Linked DNA regions of Limibacter armeniacum. The protein of the gene in region 2 interacts with the protein of the main gene of each other region in a pairwise test. Links are inferred from orthologs where the notes say so. Each region holds a gene or a part of one and is shown on either strand. Other genes may lie near its edges. The genes, in order: brnQ and pheS.

Region 1 (12,371 bases), 630 kb from region 2 along the record:
ATAAGCAGCCTTCCCTTTCGGCTCAGTTGGCAATCCTTTATATGGCGGCGCATCCTTTTTAAGCAACTGCCCTGCCAATAAAAGTTGGTGGTGTTGACGAGATAATGGTATCAGTGCTTCGTGTCGTTTCATTCTTCATTGAAAAATTAGTTTGACACAAAAAAACAATTCCCGACAGAGAATAAAAAGCCTATCGGGAACTGTGTATCACAATGTACTGTGTGTACCGTCGCAGAAGCACTCATTATTAGTATGTTTGCACCCACACCAAGCAATCACCTTATCTTCTTCAATCACCGCTTTTACAGGGGCAAAGTCTGTTCCTTTGTGGGAGCCATCACAGAATGGCTGCTTGTCGCTTCTCCCACAAGCACACCAGAAGTATGTGCCTGCTTTAGTCTCTTTCACATATGGTTGTTTCTGTGGAATAATTGGTTGATCTGACATAACAATTAGAATTTGGGTTACTAGTTAATCCTTTACTTTAAGGTAACTATCACATCAACTTTATCCTAACTGCCCTAGCCATAAAAAAGGCTTCTGCATTTTTGATCAAGTCAAAAACACAGAAGCCCCTATATACCATTCACTATACTTTTTTACAGCTTTAACTGCAACTGTAAAAGCCACATTCCTTCATGATCTTCCACTACTGCTTCGCTATTATAGATAGGCCTGCTCGAGTACTGTGCTGACACTTTCATATTATTGCCATAAATAAGGTAATGCAATCCAAAATCTCCTTGCCAAGAGTCACCGTTCAGCCCATCGAAATCCTTGTAATACACAGCCGCAAATGGCATCAACCTATGACCATTATTCAGTAATGTTTCCGGCATCAGATAGCCTGCCTGAATTGTTGCTATATTACCTGTTCCTAAAGTGTATTGCTGTATACCGTGTCCTTGCAATGCTTGCTCTTCAGTAGGATTGGCTGTAGCAAACCCTCCCATTACGGTTGTTTTCCAAAGGTAGTTATCACCATAGTCGTAGTGGTAAAATGAACCATATGCTGACAAGGCACTTCCCTTTGCTAAAGGAGTCTCGAAGAAAATATCAGCGGCTAATGCCAATTGATGATGCTTTTCGACATAAGCCTCAGCATCAGCATTACGCAATACACCGGAAGCATTATTGTGGTATTGGAAACCTGCTCCCACATTCAATATCTTGCCTTTTTTACCAAAATAGGTGAGTGAGGTAGAATGTCCCATCTTAACAGGCTCATTATACAAAAAGCTCCAAGAGGCATACCCTCTTTGTGAAAGGCTACTGTTTCCTCTATTATAAGCAGTGTTATTTACGCCTCCTTCTATAATATCCTGATCTTTGGCTACCTTATTCCCAATTCCTTTTCCTGCTACATAGGCTGCTGGGTAAGGTTGGTTGACCGCCAACTCATAATTAAGCCTTCCTAATACTTTACCATGAAGGAATACACCTAACTGACGTACAAACTTATCGTTTACGTTTACGTTCGGAAAACTGAAGCCTGGATTGTCTATCGCCAGCGTCCCCGAATAAGCGATATCAGTAAGACGAGACAACCCTGAATATGCATGCTGACCTGCTCCCAAGTAAGTATTATTGGCAATCCTCACTTTTCCCCAAAAATCATGGAAGAAAGTATTGGATGTCTGCCCTGCATAAAATGGCAAACTCGTATTACCGAACTGCGTAAAGAAAATGAATTTCTTATCGAAGTTAGCCATCATCGTTAGCCTAGCCCTTCTTATACTGAAGTCAAAGTGACTGTCAGCTGCCTCCAAAGTTTGAGCATTCGCCGTACCCGGATTCATATCCGAATAGCGAGCCCACATCTGGAACCCCATTCCAAATTTCAGTGTGTTTTTCCCATCCTCAGTCAGGTTAATTTTAAGTCCCTTACTCAAGACTTCCTTTAATGGATCCTGCCTTTTATCATCGTCAATTTCCTGTGCAAAAGATGGTATAGCAAAGGCTAATAAAATTGGTAGTAGTGAGATGCTGAATCTGATATTCATTATGCTTTCTTATTCTTAATAGTATGACCTGATTGTATGAATCCACAAAGTTAAAAAGCTTCAAATTTTTCTAAGTGATGATTATCACTGAAATAGTATATTTTTTATTAATAATGTAAAACTCTTTTATATTCAATCATTTAAACAAAAAAAGGCAACCCATAAGTAGTTTGAATACTCATTGGTTGCCTTGCCTAATATCAAGTCAGTTCTATTGTTCTGGATCTGTTCTTAATATATTCAATTTGCTAAGTAACTCCACATTTTCCCCATCAAATGAATACTGATAAAAGCCGTCATTTGCCGTCACCAACAACCTTCCCTGATATGGAATTACATCATTGGCTGGTATATTGAATATATTTTTCAACTTGATGTCATTACGGTTAGTAATATCATACAGTTTGAGCACATCGTCACAAACAAACAGTTCATTTCCTGCTACTCCCAAACCTTTAGGGTTTGTCATATCATAGCTTCTCAACAATTGTGGAACTTGCATATCTTCAATACTGATAATGTCCAATTGATTGACACCTCTCCAGCATCGCCCTGATTCGGCACGCAATGTAACGTATGCAAAACGATCATCTGCTACAACAGGGTCACAGCTTACCACATGCTCAAATTTGGATACATACTGTGGGTATTCTGGACGGCTTGCATCATAAATATACATTCCATCCTGAGAACCTATAAAAAGGTAGTTCTGACGAGGAAAGATGGTCTCTATCCCAAATCCAACTGGATTCATGCTCACCAGTTCAGGTGAAGCACTATTGGTTATATCATAAGTAGAGAGTTCCTCATGGTTGACGGTGTAAAGGTAATCTCCCACAATAGCAAAACGTGCCATTGAACCGCCTTTACCGCCTGCTGCATCTGCTGATACAGCTCCAACGTCTCCAGCAGCGTCACAAGATTGTAATAGAGCTGCTAAGCCTAGCATATATATGCATAAAAGAAATGTCCTCATGTCAAATAATTATACTTTGTTATTTAATGGGTTTGATCTATTGGGTGTAGACTCACTCAGCTTTCTTTTCCCACCCTACGATTACTGTACCTTCCTGTCGCTGTTCCTTTTGATATTCCCAAGGGATAAAGTTGGCATCAGGTGGATACAACTCAGGTAATACATTATAAATACGTTTTGTTTCTTTAACCGCTACTGGCAATGTGATATCCAGTGCGACAAGGTCTACTGCATTATCCGCATACAGTACCTTATCTTTTACTGCGATGTCAACACAGCCTGGCACCTGAATAAAGGCTTTTACTAATGGGTTTGTAGGGTCTGAGTTATCAATGACATGTATTCCTTCATACCGTTCGTTCAGAAATACATAATCACCTAATAAATACATCTTGCCTGGATTTTGGATAGCCCTAGGTGAAGAGGCTATAATGGACGCTTCAAGGTCTGAGCGTTTCATGATTACAGGTACATAGGCTGACTCATTAGCTACAGGGTCTACAATAGGCGGCTCTTCACCACCACTGATATACCAGCATCCTGATAGCAAGAGTGCAAGTAGCATTACAAAAAAGGAAGTTCTTTTCATGGAGATATAGTTTGGGTTATTCTAAAAAAAGTATTCCTCTTCTCTGACAACTGAAATCTATTAAAAAACAAAAAACTCATGTCCAAAATAGAACATGAGTTTACCCCTGTTAAATATTCTCCATATAAGGAAAATCTCTTGCTCAGCAGAAGGAAAAAATATGCTTCCACTGTATCCTATGTGTATATATGTGTGTATTAAGTGTGTGCTAAACTAGCCTAAAAGAAAGGCATAAAAAAACAAGCCGATAACGCACCGCTCAACCACTTACCCTTGCTTGCTTCCGCACCTGGGGGATTCGCAGGAGCCGATCGTATCGACTTGCGGTTGCAAAGGTAACACTTTTTTACATTCTGTCAATACTATTGCAGAATTTTTATTCGAAAAAGTAGCTAAAAAATCTCTTCCCCTTCCCCTTTAAATAGAAAAACCCTTTCTTAAACCTTTAACTATCAAGACTTAAGAAAGGATTCTCTCTAATAAGAAAGACGAAAAAAATCTTTCAAAATTTATGCATTCACCTTAATCAGGTAATAGTTTTTCTTACCCTTTTGTGCCAATAAATATTTGCCTTGTAGCAATTCAAAGTCAGTTGGCTTCTCTTCACCTGCGATTTTTGCTTTGTTAATGCTTACACCGCCACCCGCAATCATTCTACGAGCTTCACCTTTTGACTTAAATACTATACCACCTGTAGCAGCTGAAAGCAGATCATTTACATCTTCAAGGTCTACCAAGTCTCCTTTTGAAATTTCTACTTGAGGTACTCCTTCAAATACCTGTAGCAGCGTACGCTCATCCAATGACTTCAGGTCATCTGTTACATTCTTTCCGAAAAGGATAGAAGATGCCTTGATAGCCATTTCCAAATCTTCTTTGCTATGTACACGCTCTGTGATATCTTCAGCTAAAGCACGTTGCAAGGCACGCTGATGAGGAGCTTCTCTATGTTCTGCAATCAGGGCTTCTATTTCCTCTTTTGTCTTAAATGTGAAGATTTTGATATACTTCTCAGCATCCTCATCTGACACATTCAACCAGAATTGGTAGAACTGGTAAGGTGATGTTTTCTCAGGATCAAGCCATACAGCTCCACCTTCTGTCTTACCAAATTTAGTTCCATCAGATTTTGTAATCAGTGGACAAGTCACCGCAAATGCTTCACCACTTGCTTTTCTTCTGATCAACTCAGTACCAGTCACAATATTACCCCACTGATCAGAGCCTCCCATCTGTACCTTACAACCTTTAGTTGTGTAAAGGTGGTAGAAATCCCATCCTTGTAGCAACTGGTATGTAAACTCTGTAAATGAAAGCCCTGTTCCTGCCTCAAGACGTCTTTTTACAGAGTCCTTTGACATCATGTAGTTCACGGTAATATGTTTACCAGCATCCCTTACAAAATCGATAAAGCTGAAGTCTTTCATCCAATCGTAGTTGTTCAGCAATTCTGCCGAGTTTTCACCACAATCGAAATCCATAAATTTCTCCAACTGCTTACGGACACCTGCAATGTTTTTAGCAATTGACTCTTCGTCCAGCAATACACGCTCGTCAGACTTGAACGATGGGTCTCCGATCATACCTGTAGCACCACCAATAATCGCCAACGGCTTATGACCAGCACGCTGAAGGTGGTTCAGGATCATTACTGACACTAGGTGTCCTACATGCAACGAGTCTGCCGTAGGGTCAAAACCTACGTATGTCGTCGTCATTTCTTTATTGAACTGCTCTTCAGTACCCGGCATCATATCATGGATCATGCCTCTCCACTTCAGTTCTTCTATCAGGTTTTTCTTTATTGATGACATTTTTATTGGCTAGTTATACTAATATAAAAATGGGTGGAACCTCAGATTCCAAATTCATTGAAATTTCTGTTCAATTTTTCAATCAAAATGATCTAAATAGACACAAATAAAAGGATCTCTCCTTTTTCAATCCTCAAATAAGATCACTTCAATGATTAAAAATGGAACTTTTTTAAATAAAGGTCGCAAGTTACAGAAAATGGCTGAAACTAAACACCCTACTAATCAGAATGAAAATATACTCAGCAGTTCTAAATTTATAAGCTTCAAATCCTGTAAAGTAATCAACAAGCTAATTGCAAATGTTCCTAATACCAGACTTGCTTGAAGTTTTCTACTTGTCAGGTAACTATCCAAAAATGTGATTACTGTCAGAATAATAATGACAGGGTACAACACTGTCAAAATTGAGCCTGCCAAGACGATGATTTTATCAATACCAACCACTGCCAGCACTGTACTGAAAGCCGCTGTTACCAACACAGTTGTTCTATACTTCAGCTTTCCTCCACTGATTGATTGAAATATATCTCCTGTCATCGCCAATAAGCCTATAGATGAAGTCAGACACGCCAATGCTACAGTTATACTCAACACTGCCTGTCCTACACCTCCCAATAACCTATCTGCAATGGTTGATAATAATGGAGCATTTGATTGCCCTGCCAAAGTTTGGCTTGTCGTAGCCCCAACATAGATCAAACCTCCATAAATTATAGCCAATAACACTCCGGCTACCAACCCTGCATTTACAGAGATCTTAACTTGTTCATTAAAAGATGTATACCCCTTTCGTGTCAGGTTAGTCAAGAAGAGTCCTCCGATCACTACCGACCCTACAGCACCCAAGGTTTGATATCCTTGTGTAATTCCCTTTCCAAAGACATTTGTAATTACAGAAGCCGTCTTTTCCCCAATAGGCGCTGTCACTCCCAAATATATAATGTACAATAATACAGCGACCAATATAGGAGCCAATATAGAGCCTAGTCTATCTAGAATCTGAGATGGTCTCAATACAAAGAAGAGACAAATTCCAAAATACACTATCGAAAACAACCAAGGGTTTATTTCGCCCAATTGTGGCACTACACTCAACTCATAAGTCAATGCCCCATTTCTTGGGATTGCAATAAGTGGTCCTAAACAAATAATGGACACAGCGCCTATCACCTTACCAAAATTAGGATGAATTCGCTTGCCGAAATTTTGAGTGTCTCCCCCTACTTTAAAAAGTGCAATCAGGACAGCTACTGTCAACCCTACATCAGACATTAAAAAACCTATAGCACCTTGCAGCCAACTTTCCCCTGCCTGATTTCCTAAGTTTACAGGAAAAATCAAGTTGCCAGCACCAAATACCGTTGCAAAAAATGCTAATCCCAGTACGAGCGTATCCTTTGCTCTTTTATTCATCGATTTGTTTGTTATTGTGGATTTAAACCCGTGATAATACAACGTATATGTAAAAATAATCTCACCTGTTAAGATTCGTTAGACAGAAAAGCAGTTCACCAATGGGAAAATAAAAAAGGACCATCCAACAACGGATGATCCTTTCATTCAATAATATATTGTCATTCAGAATTTAAGACTTGATCAACAGTTTTTGTCCCGGACGAAGACTGTTAGATTTCAACCCATTCCATTTCTTTATATCATTGACAGAAACACCGTTGTTCTTGGCAATTTCCCAAAGTGTATCTCCGCTCTTCACAGTATAATATCCATTTGAAACAGGCTTGCTGCTTGCTGTTGATTTCTTCACTGAAGAAGAGCTAACAGAACTGTTGCTTTTCTTTGCTTTGTCTACAGCTACAATCAGTTTCTTGCCTGCATAAATGGTATTACCTCTCAGGTTATTCCAACTTCTAAGCTGTGTAATAGACACGCCATACCTTTTGGCTATAGCGCCTAAGTTTTCACCACTTCTAATCGTGTGATAACCTGAAGCATTTACTTTTGCATTTGATGATGAAGACCTTGATGCTGTTTTCTGTTGAGGTGAAACATGTCCTCTACCATAGATCTTCAATTTCTGACCTGCATAAATGGTATTACCTCTCAGGTTATTCCATGCTTTTATCTCCCAAACTCTTACACGGTTTCGTTGTGCAATCAAACCAAGAGACTCACCCCTTCTTACATAGTGATAATAAAAACCATCCAAATAGCTACCACTCTTTCCATCATACTTAGACTTTGCTAGAATAGAGTCACGGTTGCTGTCAAACATTTCTTTTCTCAATGCAGGAATCTTAATAGGATAGTTCTTGATCCCATCAGGTATATATCCCCATCTTACTTGAGGGTTTAACTCTTTCAAGTCATCATCACAAACCATCAGTTGCTCTGCCAGTTTTTTAAGGTCTACAGATTGGCTTACCAAAACCTCTTCTGTTGGAATCTCATAGAATGGCTGCTCCTGAATCAGGTTATGCTCATCAGCATAATTCAATGCATACATCATAGCCACAAACTGAGGCAGGTATGAACGAGTCTCTCTTGGTAGCTTGTGATAAATATCCCAGAAATGGAATTTCTCTGATCTCCTTTGTGCCTTTCGAATATTACCAGGCCCACAGTTGTAAGCAGCCAAAGCAAGCTCCCAATCATGGAAGTAATTATAAAGGAATCTCAAATACTTGGCAGCTGCCCTTGTAGCCTTCTCTGGGTTCATTCTCTCATCAAAGTGAGAGTTCTGCTTCAAGCCATAGTTCAATCCTGTTCTTGGCATAAACTGCCAAAGACCTCTTGCCCCTACCCTTGAAAGTGCTGTAGGCTTTAACGCTGATTCAATAATTGCCAAATACTTCAACTCTTCAGGTACTCCTTCTTCTCTGAAAATTCTTTCAAACATTGGGAAGTACATATTCTTTCGCTGAAGAATTAGCATTGTATAGTCACGGTTTCTGACCGTAAAATAATCAATAAACTTTCTTACACGTTCGTGATATGTCAATGGAATATCGCTTTCAATACATGCTAAGCGATCCATAATGATATCATCTGTAGGGTGTGGAATGTAATCATTCTCCATCAGGATATTATCCAAATGGACAACCGATGTGGTATCAAAGTCCTCCAGTGCATCCTCAGTCCAAGGTGCATACGGAGCAGCTTCCACTACCTCAAGTGTATCGAACGGGTAAATATACCCTTCGGGAGGTGGTACAGTATAAATACTGTCTTCCCATGTAAATGCTGGATTTTCATCTTGGGCAAATACCGACGAGACACTAAAAAGCATCGTCGCTACCCATAGCAAGGTTATTTTTTTTGGTGTGCGCATATCATTAACACAAATTCTTCCCTGGGGGTGAGTTGTTGTTCTACGATGGAAAAAATTGTTTTAAAAAGTATCGATATAAGGTATTAAACGATCTTTTTACTGTACAATTAATTATCCCAATGTTACAAGCAATAGACATGCCATCGAATTTTCAGGGCATAATACCCTCTTTGGCTATGTCCTCCTCTAGCAAAACCAATTTTATATTTTCATTCTGTTTACTTCATTTTGTAAACAGCATACTAGGCTCTAAGCCTTACATAAACAATGTTATGGAATTTAGATTGTATAGAAGATCGCATTTACAAAAATTGATAATGGTTTCCGAAACAACCTTCTACACAATCATTTATTATCATAACGTAGCCAAATAATCGGCAAACGTTAACATTTTTTCTTCTTCAAAACGGTTGGCCATTACTTGCAGTCCAATTGGTAACCCTTGGCTATCTTCTCCGTTAGGGATAGATATCGCTGGCAAACCTGCCAAGTTAGCGTGAACCGTATACAAATCTCCCAGATACATTTCCAGGATATTATTTTCATTATACTTTCCGATTTCGAATGCTGTTGAAGCCGTCGTTGGCATCAACAAGAAATCGTGGTTGCTCAACAGCTTTTCTGAAGCTTCTTTAATCAACCTTCTTACCTTCTGTGCTTTTGTAAAGTATGCGTCATAATAGCTAGCACTCAGTACAAAAGTACCCAACATAATACGGCGCTTAACTTCTTCACCAAACCCTTCAGAACGGGTAAGTTTATACATTGACTCAATGTCTTCTGTATTTTCACTTCTTGTGCCATACCTTACTCCATCAAACCTCGAAAGGTTTGTACTTGCTTCTGCTGTAGTCAGAATGTAGTAAGTTGGCAACAGGTAGTCCAATAGAGGAAAGTCAACAGGCTCTACATCATGTCCTGCGGCTTTCAGTGATGCTATCTTCTCAAAAGTATTAGCCTTAATATCTTCATTCAGATGTTCACTTTCAACTGTTTCTCGGATATACCCAATTCTGTACTTACGGTCTTCACTGCTCTTTACAGATGCTGAATATTGAGGCACAGGTTTATCAGAAACCGTTGCATCATGCTCATCTGCCCCTGCAATTACCTCTAGGGTAATGGCTGCATCTTCTACATTCTTGGCTAAAACACCAATTGTATCAAAAGAGGATGCATATGCAATCAGACCCCATCTAGAAATTCTAGAGTAAGTTGGCTTTAACCCAACCACTCCTGTAAAAGCGGCTGGCTGCCTTACAGAGCCTCCTGTATCAGAACCTAAAGACACAAGACAAAGGTCTGCTGATACTGCTACAGCTGAAGCCCCTGAAGACCCTCCTGGTACTCTTGAATTATCTACATTATTTAGAACAGGGCCAAATGCTGAATTTTCATTTGAAGACCCCATAGCAAATTCATCACAGCTCTGACGACCAATGATAATCGCATCCTCATCAAGCAAACGTTCAATCACAGTAGCCGAAAACTGGGAAACAAAGCCATCTAGAATCTTACTGGAAGCCTGAAGACCATGCCCTTGATGAGCAATCACGTCTTTAATTCCAACTACCATTCCGGCTAGCTTTCCAGCATTGCCTTCAGCGATTCGGGTGTCCACTTCTTCCGCTCTTTTCAATGCCTCATCAGCATATACTTCCAAGAATACGTTCAAGTGTTTATTGTCCTCAATATTCTTGAGATAATCCTTTACCAACTGTTGGCAAGTAACCTGTCCTGCTTTTAAAGCGGTGCTTATTTCTTTGAATGAAGAATACACAGAGCTAAGTAAATTTGTTATTAGAGAAAACAGTAAAGCGTGCCTGACAAAGCCCTTTTACATCGGTAAAAGAGTGAAAGTGCCAAAACGCAATAAAAAAGAAGTTTATCAATTTGTCGAAACAAAGATAAACTTCTCTTCTTTCAAAAGAAATAACTTATTTTTTATAGATATACCCAACAAAACACTGGCACATCTCTTAGCTTTCTTTCTTATCATCTTTCAAACCTTCTTCAATTTCGCTGCTTAACTGCTTTTTCGCGTCATTGAATTCTCTGATACCTTTACCAAGGCCTCTTGCCAGCTCTGGAATTCTTTTCGCACCAAAGAGCAAAAGGATAACAAGAATAATAATTAACCATTCGAAGCCCCCAGGCATACCAAAGAGTAATATAGCTAGTGTTTCCATAGTTCAGTTGTTTTTAAATGTGCCGCAAATCTAATTTATTATTAGTAAATAACAAAAGAATTCCTGTATTTGAAATCACTTACAATTCATTGAATATGAAGCTGAAATATACTTTTCAAACTAGCATAAACTGTCATTTTAATGCTTCATTATCCGAGCTAAGTTCGTAAATTTCTTTCAGTATTCTTCCTTTTATATTACATAGCCAGTATGACAATACTATCCGCAGATCAAATCCGACAATGGGATGCCTACACAATTGCCAATGAACCTATCCCCTCCATTGACTTAATGGAACGTGCCTCACTAAAGTTTACGGAATGGTTTACAAATAAGTTCACAGCGCAACAGCCTGTACATATCTTCTGTGGCACAGGCAATAACGGTGGCGATGGACTTGCTATTGGCCGACTTTTACTTGAGCAAAAATATGATGTCAGACTTTATGCTGTCAGGTTTTCAGACAAGCAATCTCCTGACTTCAACACCAATGAAAAGAGGCTGAAAAAACTGAAAGAAATTAAAAATATTAACAATAAGGAGGACTTTCCTGTCCTTCATTCACAAGACCTCGTAATCGATGCCATATTCGGTTCCGGCTTATCAAGACCTATCACAGGCTTTACAGGTCAACTCATCGACCATATTAATAGCAGCAATGCTACAATCATCTCTGTAGACATTGCATCAGGACTCTTTTGCAATACACAAAGCACATCTGTACATATCATCAAACCTGACCATACGGTAAGCTTCCAAACACCAAAGCTATCCTTTATGCTCCCTCAAAATGAAGTATTTACAGGAAACTTCACGGTAGTCGACATAGGTTTAAGCCCTGCCTTTATCCGACAAACCTCAACCCCTTACATTTATACAGACAGTTCCTTTATCAACTCTATCATCAAGAAGCGAAGTAAGTTTTCACATAAAGGCACTTACGGTCACACGTTGCTTATTGGTGGTAGCAAAGGAAAAGTAGGTGCTATTCAGCTTTGTGCAAAAGCAGCACTTCGCACCGGTTTAGGCTTGCTTACCACTTATGTACCATACTGCGGGTTCAATATCATGCAAACAACTGTACCCGAAGCCATGTGTATGACAGACCCTGAGTTTGACCTTTTATCCAAAGCACCTGTACCACTAGACAAGTACCAGTCTGTAGGAATTGGTCCTGGAATCGGCACATTCATGGATACTCAGCAAATGATGGAGGATATTCTGGAAAACTATGATAAACCAATGGTATTAGATGCGGATGCCTTGAACATTTTAAGCCAGAACAAAGAACTTCTTGACCAACTTCCAGAAGGTAGTATTCTAACACCACACCCAAAAGAATTTGAACGGCTACTCGGTGACCAAACATTCGAGGATGATTATGAACGGTTAGAACTTCAAATCATGTTTGCCAAACGGTATCAGGTAGTAGTTGTTCTTAAAGGAGCTCATACATCTGTTGCTACACCACTTGGAAGGGTTTATTTCAATTCTACTGGAAATCCAGG
Region 2 (12,485 bases):
TATATTGCATGCTGTGTACTGAATAACAATAAATTTTAAAGGGGAGTGCTCATAATGTGGGCTTTAGGTAACCCCTGAGTGTGTACAAATATTACCTAGCTACTATCAACTCATTTTATTTTTTAAAGCTATTTGACAATTACAAAGACAATGAATGTAATTCTGTTTGATGATCCTGAGAACAGGGTGAATCTATTGCCATTTACATTTGTTCGTCCTGTATCAGCATTGAGAGTGGGAATCATGACTCTTGCAGAAAAGTGGGAAAAGGCATTGGGTACGGATGTATCTTACCTTACTCAGGATTATTTGCAGGAAAAATTCCCTTTGCAGGCAGGCAGTGACAACTTGTATATAAATGCTTCTGTATGTCCGAATTCAGAATTGGTAGATCGGATTCATAAATTGAAGGAGGGACAATGTCTAATGTGGAAAGATGAACTGCTTGCAGTTCGTACTATGGAACATTTTAGAGATCCTTCGGAGGTTTCGGCTACTAAATACGTACAGAAGGATATAGTGATAACACCAGTGATTATCAGGTATCCATGGGATATTTTTATTAATACCCGTAATCAGATAATTGCAGACTTTCCTGTTGTGACAGAAGGTAGAAAAAGTGCTCCAATTGAAGATCGCTTCACAGTAGTATATGGAGAGGAAAACATTTTTGTTGAAGAGGGAGCAAGTATACGAGCTGCTATTCTGAATGCTGAAAAAGGACCTATCTATATAGGTAAAGGAGCTGAGATCCATGAAGGCTCAGTAATCAGAGGGGCATGTAGTATTGGAGAGGGAACCAAGATCAACATGAGTGCAAAAGTTCATGAGGATTGTAGTTTTGGACCTTATTGTAAAGTTGGAGGAGAGGTGAGTAACTCAGTATTTCAAGGTTATAGCAATAAGGGACATGATGGTTTCCTAGGAAACTCTGTATTGGCTGAGTGGTGTAATTTAGGTGCAGATACAAATACTTCAAACCTCAAAAACAATTATGGTGAGGTGAAGGTTTGGAATTATAAAACCCGAAACCTGATTGAAACAGGTCAGATGTTTTGTGGGTTAATGATGGGAGACCATTCAAAAGCAGGTATTAACACGATGTTCAACACAGGTACTGTAGTTGGTGTAAGTGCAAATATCTTTGGCGGAGGTTTTCCAGATAAACATATTCCTTCATTTGCGTGGGGAGGGATAGAAGATACAGTAACTGCAGATTTCGATAAAATGTGCGAGGTGGCAACAGCCGTAATGGGGCGTCGTCATGTAGATTTTACGGAGGTAGATAGGCAGATACTAAAACGTGTGTTTGAAATAACAGCTCTAGACCGAAATTAGCGACATTCAATTGTCGTATTTAGACAATGATCGCATTAGACTTTGCAGTGATTCCGCCTGACAATTTGTTGGAGGAATCTATTGCGGTAAACCGTCAGCTTGGTGATACCCAGCTTTTGCTGGAAAAAGAGCATACGGTTCCGCATATTTCTGTTTGTATGTGTTTAGCCCGTGAGGAAGACTTACCTCAAATCACCCATGAATTGTCAGAAGTGGCAAAACAATTTCAAGTGAAAGCCCTGCATGTTGAAAGTATATACAGACATGGAGAGGAAACTATTGGGTGGAATGTGAAAAAAGAAGCTTGGCTTGAACATCTTCATGATGTGTCAGTGGCAATTATGTCCAAGTACCATCATACAATAGCATTAGATGATACTTCATGCTTTGCATGGGTTAGTGAACAGAATCCAACTTCAGGTCTCCGATACTTGAACCATTATTTTACCCAGTATGCCTATGAGCATTTCTATCCACATATTACGATAGGGAAAGGTTATACGGATATGTTGGAAAGTAAAATTGGGAAAAGTTACGACGGAGGGCACTTAGCTTTGTATCATTTAGGGTCAGGTTGTACGTGTCAGAAATTGATTCAGCGTTTTTAAGTCAATTTGGCTATTATCAGGTTTATTTGCTAGAGAAGATATATGGCAAAACAGAATATACTGAAGGTTGGTTTGGTACAGCAAACTTGTACCAACAACAGGGAAGAAAACGTAGCAAAAAGCATCGCAGGTATTCGTGATTGTGTTGCTAAAGGTGCAGAATTGGTAGTTTTACAGGAGTTGCATACAGGCATCTACTTCTGTCAGGCAGAAGATGTGGACATGTTTGATTTGGCGGAAAGTATTCCCGGTCCATCCACAGAAGAGTTCGGAGCAATAGCCAAAGAGTTGGGAATCGTATTGGTAACATCTCTTTTTGAAAAGAGAGCACCAGGTATTTATCATAATACAGCAGTCGTATTGGAAAAAGACGGAAGTATTGCTGGTACATACCGTAAGATGCATATTCCTGATGATCCTGCATATTATGAGAAATTCTACTTTACACCTGGAGATCTAGGTTTTGAACCAATTGAAACTTCAGTGGGAACCTTGGGCGTATTGGTATGTTGGGATCAGTGGTATCCTGAAGGTGCAAGAATGATGGCAATGGCAGGTGCTGATATGTTGATTTATCCAACAGCTATAGGTTATGAAATGGCTGATACGCAGGATGAAAAAGACAGGCAGCGAAATGCTTGGATCATCTCTCAACGAGGACATGCTGTAGCTAATGGTTTACCTGTTATCAGTGTAAACAGAACAGGTTTTGAAAAGGATTTTTCAGGAGTAACAGACGGGATTCAGTTTTGGGGTAACAGCTTTGTGGTTGGTCCTCAAGGGGAATTCTTGTATGAAGCTTCCAATGACAATGAAGAAAATATTGTTGTGGAAGTAGATTTGCAAAGAAGTGAAGATGTTCGCCGAATCTGGCCATTTTTCAGGGATAGGAGAATTGATGCCTATGGCGACTTGACTAAAAGATTTAGAAAATAAATAAGAAATCGACATCCGTAATTTTTCGGATGTCGATGCTTTTTAACTAAGACTATCTTACCAATTCTCTTCCTTATTTACCCTTTCAATGTTTTCCTTTCCAAATAACTCATCATTGGTTTTCCGTTCATAATTCTTAGCAAGTGATAGGTTATTTTGGGATTTATAGCAGCGGTAAAGCTCAGAATAAATAAAGGAGGCTACATAATCATTACGGTCCTTGTGATTTTGAATGAGTTCTTCAGCTTTTAGCAGCTGTTCTTGTCCCGTTTCTTGGTTACCCTTTTTCCAGTCGTAATAGCCATGCATAGCATAAGCAACGGCTTGGTAAAAAGTATCTTCAGACTGAAATAGCTTGTCCATAAGAGGAAGACCATTTTCAATCTGGTTAGAACGTAAAAGGATAAAAAGATGCGATGTGATAAAAAAGAGATTATTAGGATATTGTTTTACATTTTCAGATGATAATTCAATCGCCTTATCTAATTGATTTTCATAGTTGGTATAGATTGAAATCAGGTAGCGTCTGGCTTCTGCCGAAGTAAACATGGCATTGTCCTTAGCGTAATACAGTTGTTTGATACCTTCTTCTTTATCTCCAGATGGTAAGAACATAGCTACCGGCTTGTAAACAGGATAAGTTTCAGGGTAGGCTTCTCGATAATAATTGTAGATACCAGTCGTAAAGTAAAATTCATTGAATTCTTCTTTTTTATCTACACCAATTCTGAGTAGTGTATAAACATCTTTAGCTTCACCAATGGCCTTAAAGGTAGCATTGTCACTGCTGAATTGACGCATCTTCATGCTTTTAGCCAGCATCTTGAAAAAAATACCTTCAGTGTCAGATGAATTTTTCTCTAGTTGTTGGTCTGAAAGCTCAACTGTTTTGGTCAGTAGTTTCATATACTCTTTGGTTTCTGGTTGACCGTGGGAGAGCGGGACATTCTGCCAATACAAGTTGAGGGCTTTAAGTAAGTAAACAGCTGGGTGTTCGCCAATTTCTTGTTCAAGCTGTGTTATTTCAGCAACACCTTGATCAAAGTCCCATTTATAGATACTTTCCAAAGCCCGTGAGATGATAGCTGCATTTTGGGAATTTGTAACGACGTTTTCTGATTGAGGATTTCCAAATGCAGTGATAGTAAGGAAAAAGAAAAGAAGGATAATGTTCTTTGATCGTGGTAGCATGTGTGGTTGAATTATGAATATAGTGTAGAGTTGAGATTATAGTCTGAATTCAGAAATAGCCTTAATTTAAGATAAGCTAAAGTTGATTTTAAATACTTAAGCTTATCATATCATGTATGCTAAAAGCAATTTTAGAAGATAGTGATGGTTTAATCAATACTTTTTCACTTAAAAGTACTTCAATATTCATGATAAAATGCTAATGTCACGACTTAAAATAGTAGCACCTAGAGGATAAAGTACCTCAAAATACAAAAAAGCATTCATAACCATTTGTTACCATGCTATTTTTGTAGAGTAATCCTATAATTATCCATAAAGATAAGGGTGCTTTAATTAAATAAATTTTTCTTCAGAGATAGATATTTCTGAAATTTAGGCGCAGCTTCAGCAAGGAGCTGTTAGACCGGATAAAAAGTTAACAACCGGTTATGATGGAGCCGTACTAAAATTGATTGTTAGATAGTACTAATTTGTTTTTAAGTATTATATGAAGGCTCCTGTTCAACAATAAGATATACAATGAGTAAAAAGAAAAAAGACAATAAAAACACAGCCAATAAGAAAAAGAGACACAGTAAAAGTGAAGGTACAGAAGGGGCTGCATTGATGGTTAAGAATATCATGACCTTACTGAACTCAGCTCCTGAAAAGCCTTTTTCTCATAGGCAGATTACCAAGCAACTTCAGTTGAAAAAGAAGGGACAGAAAGACTTACTGGAGAAGTTGCTAGACAAGTTGGTTGAAGAACAGCAATTGTTGAAGATAGGTTACAGGTACCAATCGACCAATTCACAAGGTTTGATACGTGGAACAGTAGATCATGTAAACCCTCGCTTTGGTTATATTGTAACCGGAGAGGATGAGGCTGATATTTGGGTAAGTACTCCCAACTTGAATCGAGCGCTTGATGGCGATACAGTTGAAATTAGAACCTATTTTAATGGACGCAAGCGTCGTACAGAGGGAGAAGTTGTTAGGATAGTAGAACGTGCCCGTGATGAATTTATTGGTCACTTAGAGTTATCGGCAAGGTTTGCCTTTGTCGTGACGATGGGACGTAAAATGCACCAAGATATCTTTATTCCTAAAAATGGTTTGGGCGACGCCAAGCATGGCGATAAAGTGATTGCCAAAATTGACCGTTGGAAGGAAGATGATAAAAACCCAATTGGAAAAGTAATCAAAGTATTGGGTAGAGCAGGAGAGAATGAGACAGAGATCCATTCGATCATGTTTGAATATGGATTGCCATTTAAGTTTCCTGATGAAGTGGAAATGGAAGCGGAAGCGATTCCTGAAGAAATACCAGCTGAGGAAATCAAGAAAAGGAGAGATTTCCGTACCCGTACCACATTTACGATTGACCCACTTACAGCAAAAGATTTTGATGATGCGCTGTCAATCAGGAAAATGAAAAATGGTCAGTGGGAGATAGGGGTACACATTGCAGATGTAACTCACTATGTTCGTCCTGATACAATACTGGAAGAAGAAGCTGAAAAGCGAGCAACATCAGTATACTTGGTGGACAGAACGGTACCGATGCTTCCTGAAAAGCTGTCAAATGGTCTTTGTTCATTGAATCCTAATGTGGATAGATTGGCATTTTCTGCAGTATTCAATATGGATGAAGAGGGGAAAATCTACAAACAATGGTTTGGTAGAACAGTGATTCACTCTGACAGAAGGTTTACTTATGAAGAAGCGCAGGAAAGAATCGAATCAGGTGAAGGAGATTATGCAGAAGAGATCATTACGCTGAATGAAATTGCCAAGAAGATGAAAGATGACCGTTTCCGTAACGGCGCTATTTCATTTGAGTCGGTAGAATTCCGTTTTGAGTTGGATGAGGATGGCAAACCTTTAGGGCTTTTCCCTAGAATCCGAAAGGATGCCCATAAGATGATCGAGGAGTTTATGTTGCTTGCAAATAAGCGTGTAGCAGAATATGTTTACCGCAAGAAAAAGAGAATAAGAATGCAACGATGGTTTACAGGGTTCACGACTCTCCAGACCCTGAAAAAGTAATGGCATTCTCTCTGTTCGCTAAGCGATTCGGTTATGACATAGATATGAAGGAGAATAAGCTTGCTGGTTCGTTGAATGAGTTGTCAGGAAAGCTGGAAGGTAAACCTGAACAGAATATTTTGGAGCAGCAAGCGATCCGTACAATGGCTAAGGCAAAATATACAACGGAACCTGAAGGACATTACGGATTAGGATTCAGTCACTATACACATTTTACTTCGCCAATTCGTCGATACCCAGATATGATGTCACATAGGTTGTTGCAACATTACCTTGATGGTAAGCAATCTCCTGAGGCGGCAGAATATGAAGACAAATGTGTGCATTCCTCACAAATGGAGAAAAGAGCTGCCGATGCTGAACGTGCTTCTGTTAAGTATAAGCAAGTGGAGTTTATGGAGAAGTATGTGGGGCAAGCGATGGATGGAGTAATCTCAGGTGTAACGGAATGGGGTATCTTTGTAGAGCTTGAAGAAACAAGATGTGAAGGTATGATCCGTATTTCCTCAATGGAAGATGATTACTATGTCTACGATGATGAGGAAATGGCTATAATAGGTGAGAAGTATAAGGGTACCTACCGTATTGGAGACCGAGTAAGAGTATTGGTTCTGAATACAAATATCGAGAAAAGAACCATTGATTTTGAAATGCTTTAATTCACAACAAATAACTGAAACCAAAGCATTGTCGTACTTTGGTTTCGGTTGGTAATTATCAATACTAACTAAGACTATGACATCAGCAAACGTTATCCTGACACACAATCAGATAATCCAGAAGATACGTCGGATTGCTTTTGAAATTTATGAGCAAAACTTTGATGAAGCCGAAGTGGTTTTTGCAGGTATTGTAGGAACTGGGTATCGCATGGCGCAACTGTTGGAAGAGCAATACAGACAGGTGTCTACCATGAATACACAATTGGTAAAAGTGACTATTGACAAGAAGGCTCCTCTACAAACCTTTATAGAACTGGATTGTGAACTTGAGTCATTGGAAGGAAAGGTTATTGTAATGGTGGATGATGTATTGAATACAGGAAAAACCATTGCATACAGTATGAAGCCTTTCTTGAATATCCGTGTAAGTAAACTGCAAGTGGCCGTGATGGTAGACCGTAGTTACAGAAGGTTCCCTGTATTTGTTGATTACATGGGGTATGAGTTGTCAACTACAGTCAATGAACATGTAGAAGTACAACTGGATGATGAAAATAACTATCAGGTAACGCTTACCTAGGACTCAATTTTACAAAAAAGACATAAGAGCAAGTTGATAACCTTTCATCTTGGGGCTTAAATCTTTTGTCTGATGGTTTTGCTTTCTGAATTATGAAATGAAATCATTAAATTTGCTTCGTTTCATAAAAAATTGAACTTAAAGAAGTAGCAGGAGAACAGGATATTAGCTTGTTTCGATTGCTTAAAAATAATCATAACTATGCTTGAGCAGGTAGAAAAGATAGCGAAGGAAATAGAAAACACCGAAGTAAAGCTGAAAGAGGAACTGGAAGCTTTCCGTTTGAAATTTGTAAGCAACAAAGGTGTGATCGGAGAACTTTTTGGTAAGATGAAGGAAATTGAACCTGATCAGCGAAAAGAATTCGGTCAGCAAATCAATGCCTTGAAAAACGCTGCTCAAGCCAAGTTCAAGGAGTTGCAGGATACGTTCGAAAATCAGGCAATGCAGAACATCAAGCATGATGACTTGACGCTTCCAAGCATTCCAAACGAATTGGGTACGATCCATCCACTTACAAAAGTAAGAGAGGATATCATTAGAATCTTTGAAAGAATTGGCTTCAACCTTTCAGAGGGACCTGAAATCGAGGATGATTGGCACAACTTCTCAGCATTGAACTTCCCGCCGAACCACCCGGCAAGAGAAATGCAGGATACGTTCTTTGTAGAAAAAGATCCTGATATTGCTTTGCGTACACACACTTCGTCTGTACAGGTACGTGTAATGGAGAATCAAGAGCCTCCAATCAGAACACTATCACCAGGACGTGTATACCGTAACGAAACTATTTCGGCAAGAGCGCACTGTATGTTCCACCAGATTGAGGGACTTTATATCAATGAGAATGTAAGCTTCAAGGATATGAAGGATACATTGTACTACTTTGCCAAAGAGTTTTTCGGAGCAGATACAAAAATCCGTTTGCGTCCTTCTTACTTCCCATTTACTGAGCCAAGTGCTGAAATTGATATCAGCTGTTCAGTATGTCATGGCAAAGGCTGTAACATCTGTAAGTACTCAGGTTGGGTAGAAATTGGAGGTTGTGGTATGGTAGACCCTAACGTATTGAAAGCCTCAGGCATTGATCCTGAAAAATATACAGGTTTTGCATTTGGTATGGGAGTGGAGCGTATGGCACTTCTGAAATATGGAATTAACGACTTACGTCTGTTTACAGAGAATGATGTACGATTCTTACGTCAGTTCTCATCTATATAACGCAGATGAAAAACATAATAAAGAAGCCGGAGGATCAATAATCCTTCGGCTTTTTTATGTTTAAAGAGAAAGGAATCCTTTATAGTGAGTAATCAATCACTTAACCTTGTTCATAAAGTGTACATTTTATTAAATTGCCCCGCTAACCAAATTCCGGCTGCTGTACGGCTTCCGGATTTCGATGATAACATAAGTGACTTTTTGGATGAAACTTATTGAGATAACTAACAAAGAACTGATCAAGGAATTTCTGGAATTTCCAGTAAGACTGTACAAAGACGATCCTAACTATATACGTCCATTGGATAAAGATGTAGAATCGGTCTTTGACCTTGAACAGAATAAATTATTTAAAAGGGGTGGTAAGGCAATCAGATGGATACTTAAGAATGGTACAGGCAAGACAATAGGTAGAGTAGCTGCCTATATCAACCCAATGACAGTGAATAAGGATGAGTCATTGCCCACCGGAAGTATGGGATTTTTTGACTGTATCAATGACCAGCAAGCAGCGAATATGTTGTTTGATACCTGCAAGAACTGGCTAATGGAACAGGGAGTTGAAGCGATGGATGGTCCTGTTAATTTAGGAGACCGTGACAAATGGTGGGGGTGTTTGGCTGAAGGCTACACAGAACCTAACTACTGTATGCATTATAACTTTCCATACTATAATGACCTGTATCAGAACTATGGGTTTGGTGTATTCTTCAAACAATACACTTATCACCGTCTAGTACCAGATACATTGGATGAAAAGCTCATCAATAAAGGGGAGGTTATCTATAATAACCCTGATTATCACTTTGAACATATGAAGATCAGTAACCTGATGAAGTATGCAAAAGACTTTTCAGTGATATATACCAAGGCATGGACAAAGCATGAAGGTGTAAAGGGAATTGATGAGAAACAGGCTGCCAAGATTTTCAAAACGATGAAGCCTATCCTAGATGAAGAGATTGCATGGTTTGGATACTACAAAGACGAACCAGTAGCATTTTATCTTCAGATTCCTGAAATGAACCAGATTATTCGAAATATCAAGGATGGTAAGTTTGGGGTCTGGAATAAGCTGAAAATGTTTTACCATGTAAAAAGGAAGACGAGCAGAAAGCTTTTCGGACTTGTGTTTGGTGTAGTACCTGAGCATCAGCGTAAAGGAGTTGAAGCAGGAATTATTTTGGCCTACTCAAATTTCATTCAGGAAAAGCTGAAAAAGCAAGGGAAAGCAAGTGATGATCCAGCTTTTGTACACAAAGGCTATCATTACAATGAATTGGAGATGAACTGGATTGGAGACTTTAATCCTAAAATGATGCGAACAGCAGAGTTAATTGGTGGGAAAATCTTCAAGACACATATTACATACCGCAAACTCTTCGATGAAACGAGAGAGTTTAAGAGAATGACCATTATCGATTAAGGTAATACTGAATCAAGATATATGGCTGAGGGATTATCCTTCAGCCATTTGTTTTTCAGCAGTATAATAGGCTAACCACTTTTTCTGATTCATAAGGTAGTCAGATTTGTCATAAACAGTGGAAGCCATTACTAGAAGTACTGCACCGTTTGAATATCGGATAGTTCTCCATACAAAAGGAGGTAAGTAGAGTGCCTTTTGGGGATTGTCCAAAACAAAAGAGACGGTATTGCCTTCTGTGTTACTGGTTTCAACAGTAATACTGCCATTTACACAGACTAGTAATTCCTGAGTCGTTTTGTGGGCGTGGTTGCCACGCGTATGTGATTCGGGGGTATTATATGTCCAAAAAGTGCGCTTCACCTCAAACGGAATAAGTTCGTGATGTTCAGCAATAGTAACATAACCTGTTTCAGGCTCGCCTTTTTCGCAGAGTGAAATGATATAGGGCTGGTCAAATCCTTTCATACTTTCAATATATCAATAGATTGGCGAAGATAACGATTCTTTTATTACGGTCTTATCACACCCTGATGTCTAATATCTAATATCTTAAATGTACCTTTGTAAATAAGCAAAACTAATAGATTAACATACCCTTCTGAATACAAATAAACTATGGTTTCAAATAAAGAAATAGCAAAAGTTATCAAGTCAGCAGCTTCTTTGATGGAAGTACATGGTGCTAATGCTTTCAAAACGCGTGCATATTCCTCTGCCGTATTTAATATTGAAAAATCAGAAGAAGCATTGGGTGGAAAATCTTCTGATGAGCTTCAGGAATTGGGCTTTTCCAAAAGCATGGCAGAGAAAATTGTAGAAATATCTGGCACAGGATCGTTTGCTGATTTTGATAAACTATTGGAAGAAACTCCAGAAGGGGTTGTCAAAATGCTTGAGATCAAAGGTATTGGAGGTAAGAAAATTGCCACAATCTGGAAAGAACTTGAGATCGAAACCATAGAGGCTTTGGAGAAGGCTTGCCGTGAAAATAAGGTGCAGGCTTTAAAAGGATTTGGTGCCAAGACTGAACAGACAATTCTTGAGCAGATCCAATTTCTGGAAGAAAACAAAGGGAAGCTGTACTATGCTGAAGCTGAACCTTTAGCCCAAAGCTTTGTGGAATATTTGCAGCAGGCAGGTTTTTCATTAGTAGAGGCAAGCGGTGAAGTACGACGAAAGATGGAAATTGTAGAGACTCTTCAGTGGGTCGTGGCAACGGATGATTTTTCAAAACTTAAAAATGAATTGGTGAATATCCCTGATTGGGAATATCACGAGAAGGACTCAGGACCTAATGTTTGGAGAGGTGAGATTACGGATTTAGGAATGCCTGTTGAGGTGAAAATTGCCAAGGAACAGGATTTTGCTAAAACATTATTGCTTAATTCTTGCGATGGAAAACACCTTTCATTGGTTGGAGAAAAAGGAAAAATACTTTCTGAAATAGTGAGAACAACTTCCCAATCAAGTGAGGAGGCTTACTATGAAGTGGCTGGGTTGCCATTCTTTCCTCCTGAGATGAGAGATGGTTTTTTTGAAAGAGAATTACTCCAAAATGGAGGAGTACCTGAGCTGGTTAAGATGGAAGACTTGAAAGGAATCTTGCATAACCACTCTACTTACTCTGATGGAAAACACACATTAGAGGAAATGGCACGCCACTGTAAGGAGTTAGGTTATGATTACTTAGGTATTACGGATCACTCCAAATCAGCATTTTATGCTAATGGCTTGAATGAAGATCGTATTAGGCAACAACATGCTGAAATTGATGAACTGAACAAGCAACTGGCTCCATTTAAAATCTTTAAGGGGATTGAATCTGATATTTTGAATGATGGGAGTTTGGACTATTCAGATGATGTCTTGGCAAGCTTTGATTTTATCATAGCCTCAATTCATTCTAATCTGAAGATGGATAAAAAGAAGGCAACAGACCGATTACTTAAAGCTATTGCCAATCCATATACCACAATGCTGGGACATCCGACGGGAAGACTTTTATTAAAACGAGAAGGCTATCCAATAGATCATAAAATGGTAATAGATGCCTGTGCAGAACACAATGTAATGATTGAGATCAATGCTCACCCTTGGAGATTGGATCTAGATTGGAGATGGGTTCGCTATGCATTGTCTAAAGGGGTTATGATCAGTGTGAATCCAGATGCGCATGAGATGGAAGGTTATCAGTATATGCGATTTGGTTTACTAGTGGGGAGAAAAGCAGGACTAACAAAAGAAATGACCTTGAATGCGATGAGTACCGAAGAGGTAGCCAAGCGTTTTGCAGAGAAGAATAACAAGCAATAAAATAAAAGGGGACGTACTGATACGTCCCCTTTTTTATGAATTTTTTCTATCAGAATACAATCATTCGATTACCCAATAATTGCTTCAGCCAGAATTGTGATCTTGTTGTTCAGCAGTTCAACCGTACCGCCATCAATCATGAAGTTTTTAGTTTCTCCACCCTTGATTGTGATACG

Evidence for each region.
Region 1: the proteins of pheS (region 2) and brnQ interact in binary tests that used the Escherichia coli proteins (3 or more experiments, as listed by UniProt). The link is inferred for Limibacter armeniacum from one-to-one orthologs.

The regions. Positions count from the first base shown.
Region 1 is NZ_JBAJNO010000009.1:3,356,980-3,369,350, reverse strand. The notes cover bases 4,704-7,560. They hold brnQ (branched-chain amino acid transport system II carrier protein), read right to left. Parts: upstream 6,799-7,560; coding sequence 5,608-6,798; downstream 4,704-5,607. Other genes in these bases: V6R21_RS31695 (LysM peptidoglycan-binding domain-containing protein), read right to left, coding at 6,971-7,560; tyrS (tyrosine--tRNA ligase), read right to left, coding at 4,704-5,382. Also shown: V6R21_RS31735 (hemerythrin domain-containing protein), read right to left, coding at 1-132; V6R21_RS31730 (CDGSH iron-sulfur domain-containing protein), read right to left, coding at 208-447; V6R21_RS31725 (hypothetical protein), read right to left, coding at 600-2,003; V6R21_RS31720 (LVIVD repeat-containing protein), read right to left, coding at 2,215-2,979; V6R21_RS31715 (hypothetical protein), read right to left, coding at 3,032-3,568; more of tyrS, read right to left, coding at 4,078-4,703; more of V6R21_RS31695, read right to left, coding at 7,561-8,674; Asp-tRNA(Asn)/Glu-tRNA(Gln) amidotransferase subunit GatA, read right to left, coding at 9,030-10,454; tatA (twin-arginine translocase TatA/TatE family subunit), read right to left, coding at 10,654-10,863; V6R21_RS31680 (NAD(P)H-hydrate dehydratase), read left to right, coding at 11,074-12,371. UniProt on the Escherichia coli protein: Liv-II branched chain amino acid transport system, which transports leucine, valine and isoleucine. Also acts as a low-affinity threonine transporter.
Region 2 is NZ_JBAJNO010000009.1:2,726,889-2,739,373, forward strand. The notes cover bases 6,587-9,557. They hold pheS (phenylalanine--tRNA ligase subunit alpha), read left to right. Parts: upstream 6,587-7,547; coding sequence 7,548-8,567; downstream 8,568-9,557. Other genes in these bases: V6R21_RS29155 (RNB domain-containing ribonuclease), read left to right, coding at 6,587-6,763; V6R21_RS29160 (phosphoribosyltransferase family protein), read left to right, coding at 6,840-7,346; V6R21_RS29170 (hypothetical protein), read left to right, coding at 8,773-9,557. In the rest of the region: V6R21_RS29130 (GlmU family protein), read left to right, coding at 151-1,338; V6R21_RS29135 (2'-5' RNA ligase family protein), read left to right, coding at 1,365-1,946; V6R21_RS29140 (carbon-nitrogen hydrolase), read left to right, coding at 1,989-2,882; V6R21_RS29145 (hypothetical protein), read right to left, coding at 2,940-4,073; V6R21_RS29150 (ribonuclease R family protein), read left to right, coding at 4,596-6,104; more of V6R21_RS29155, read left to right, coding at 6,104-6,586; more of V6R21_RS29170, read left to right, coding at 9,558-9,993; V6R21_RS29175 (sugar 3,4-ketoisomerase), read right to left, coding at 10,027-10,461; DNA polymerase/3'-5' exonuclease PolX, read left to right, coding at 10,612-12,309; atpC (ATP synthase F1 subunit epsilon), read right to left, coding at 12,378-12,485.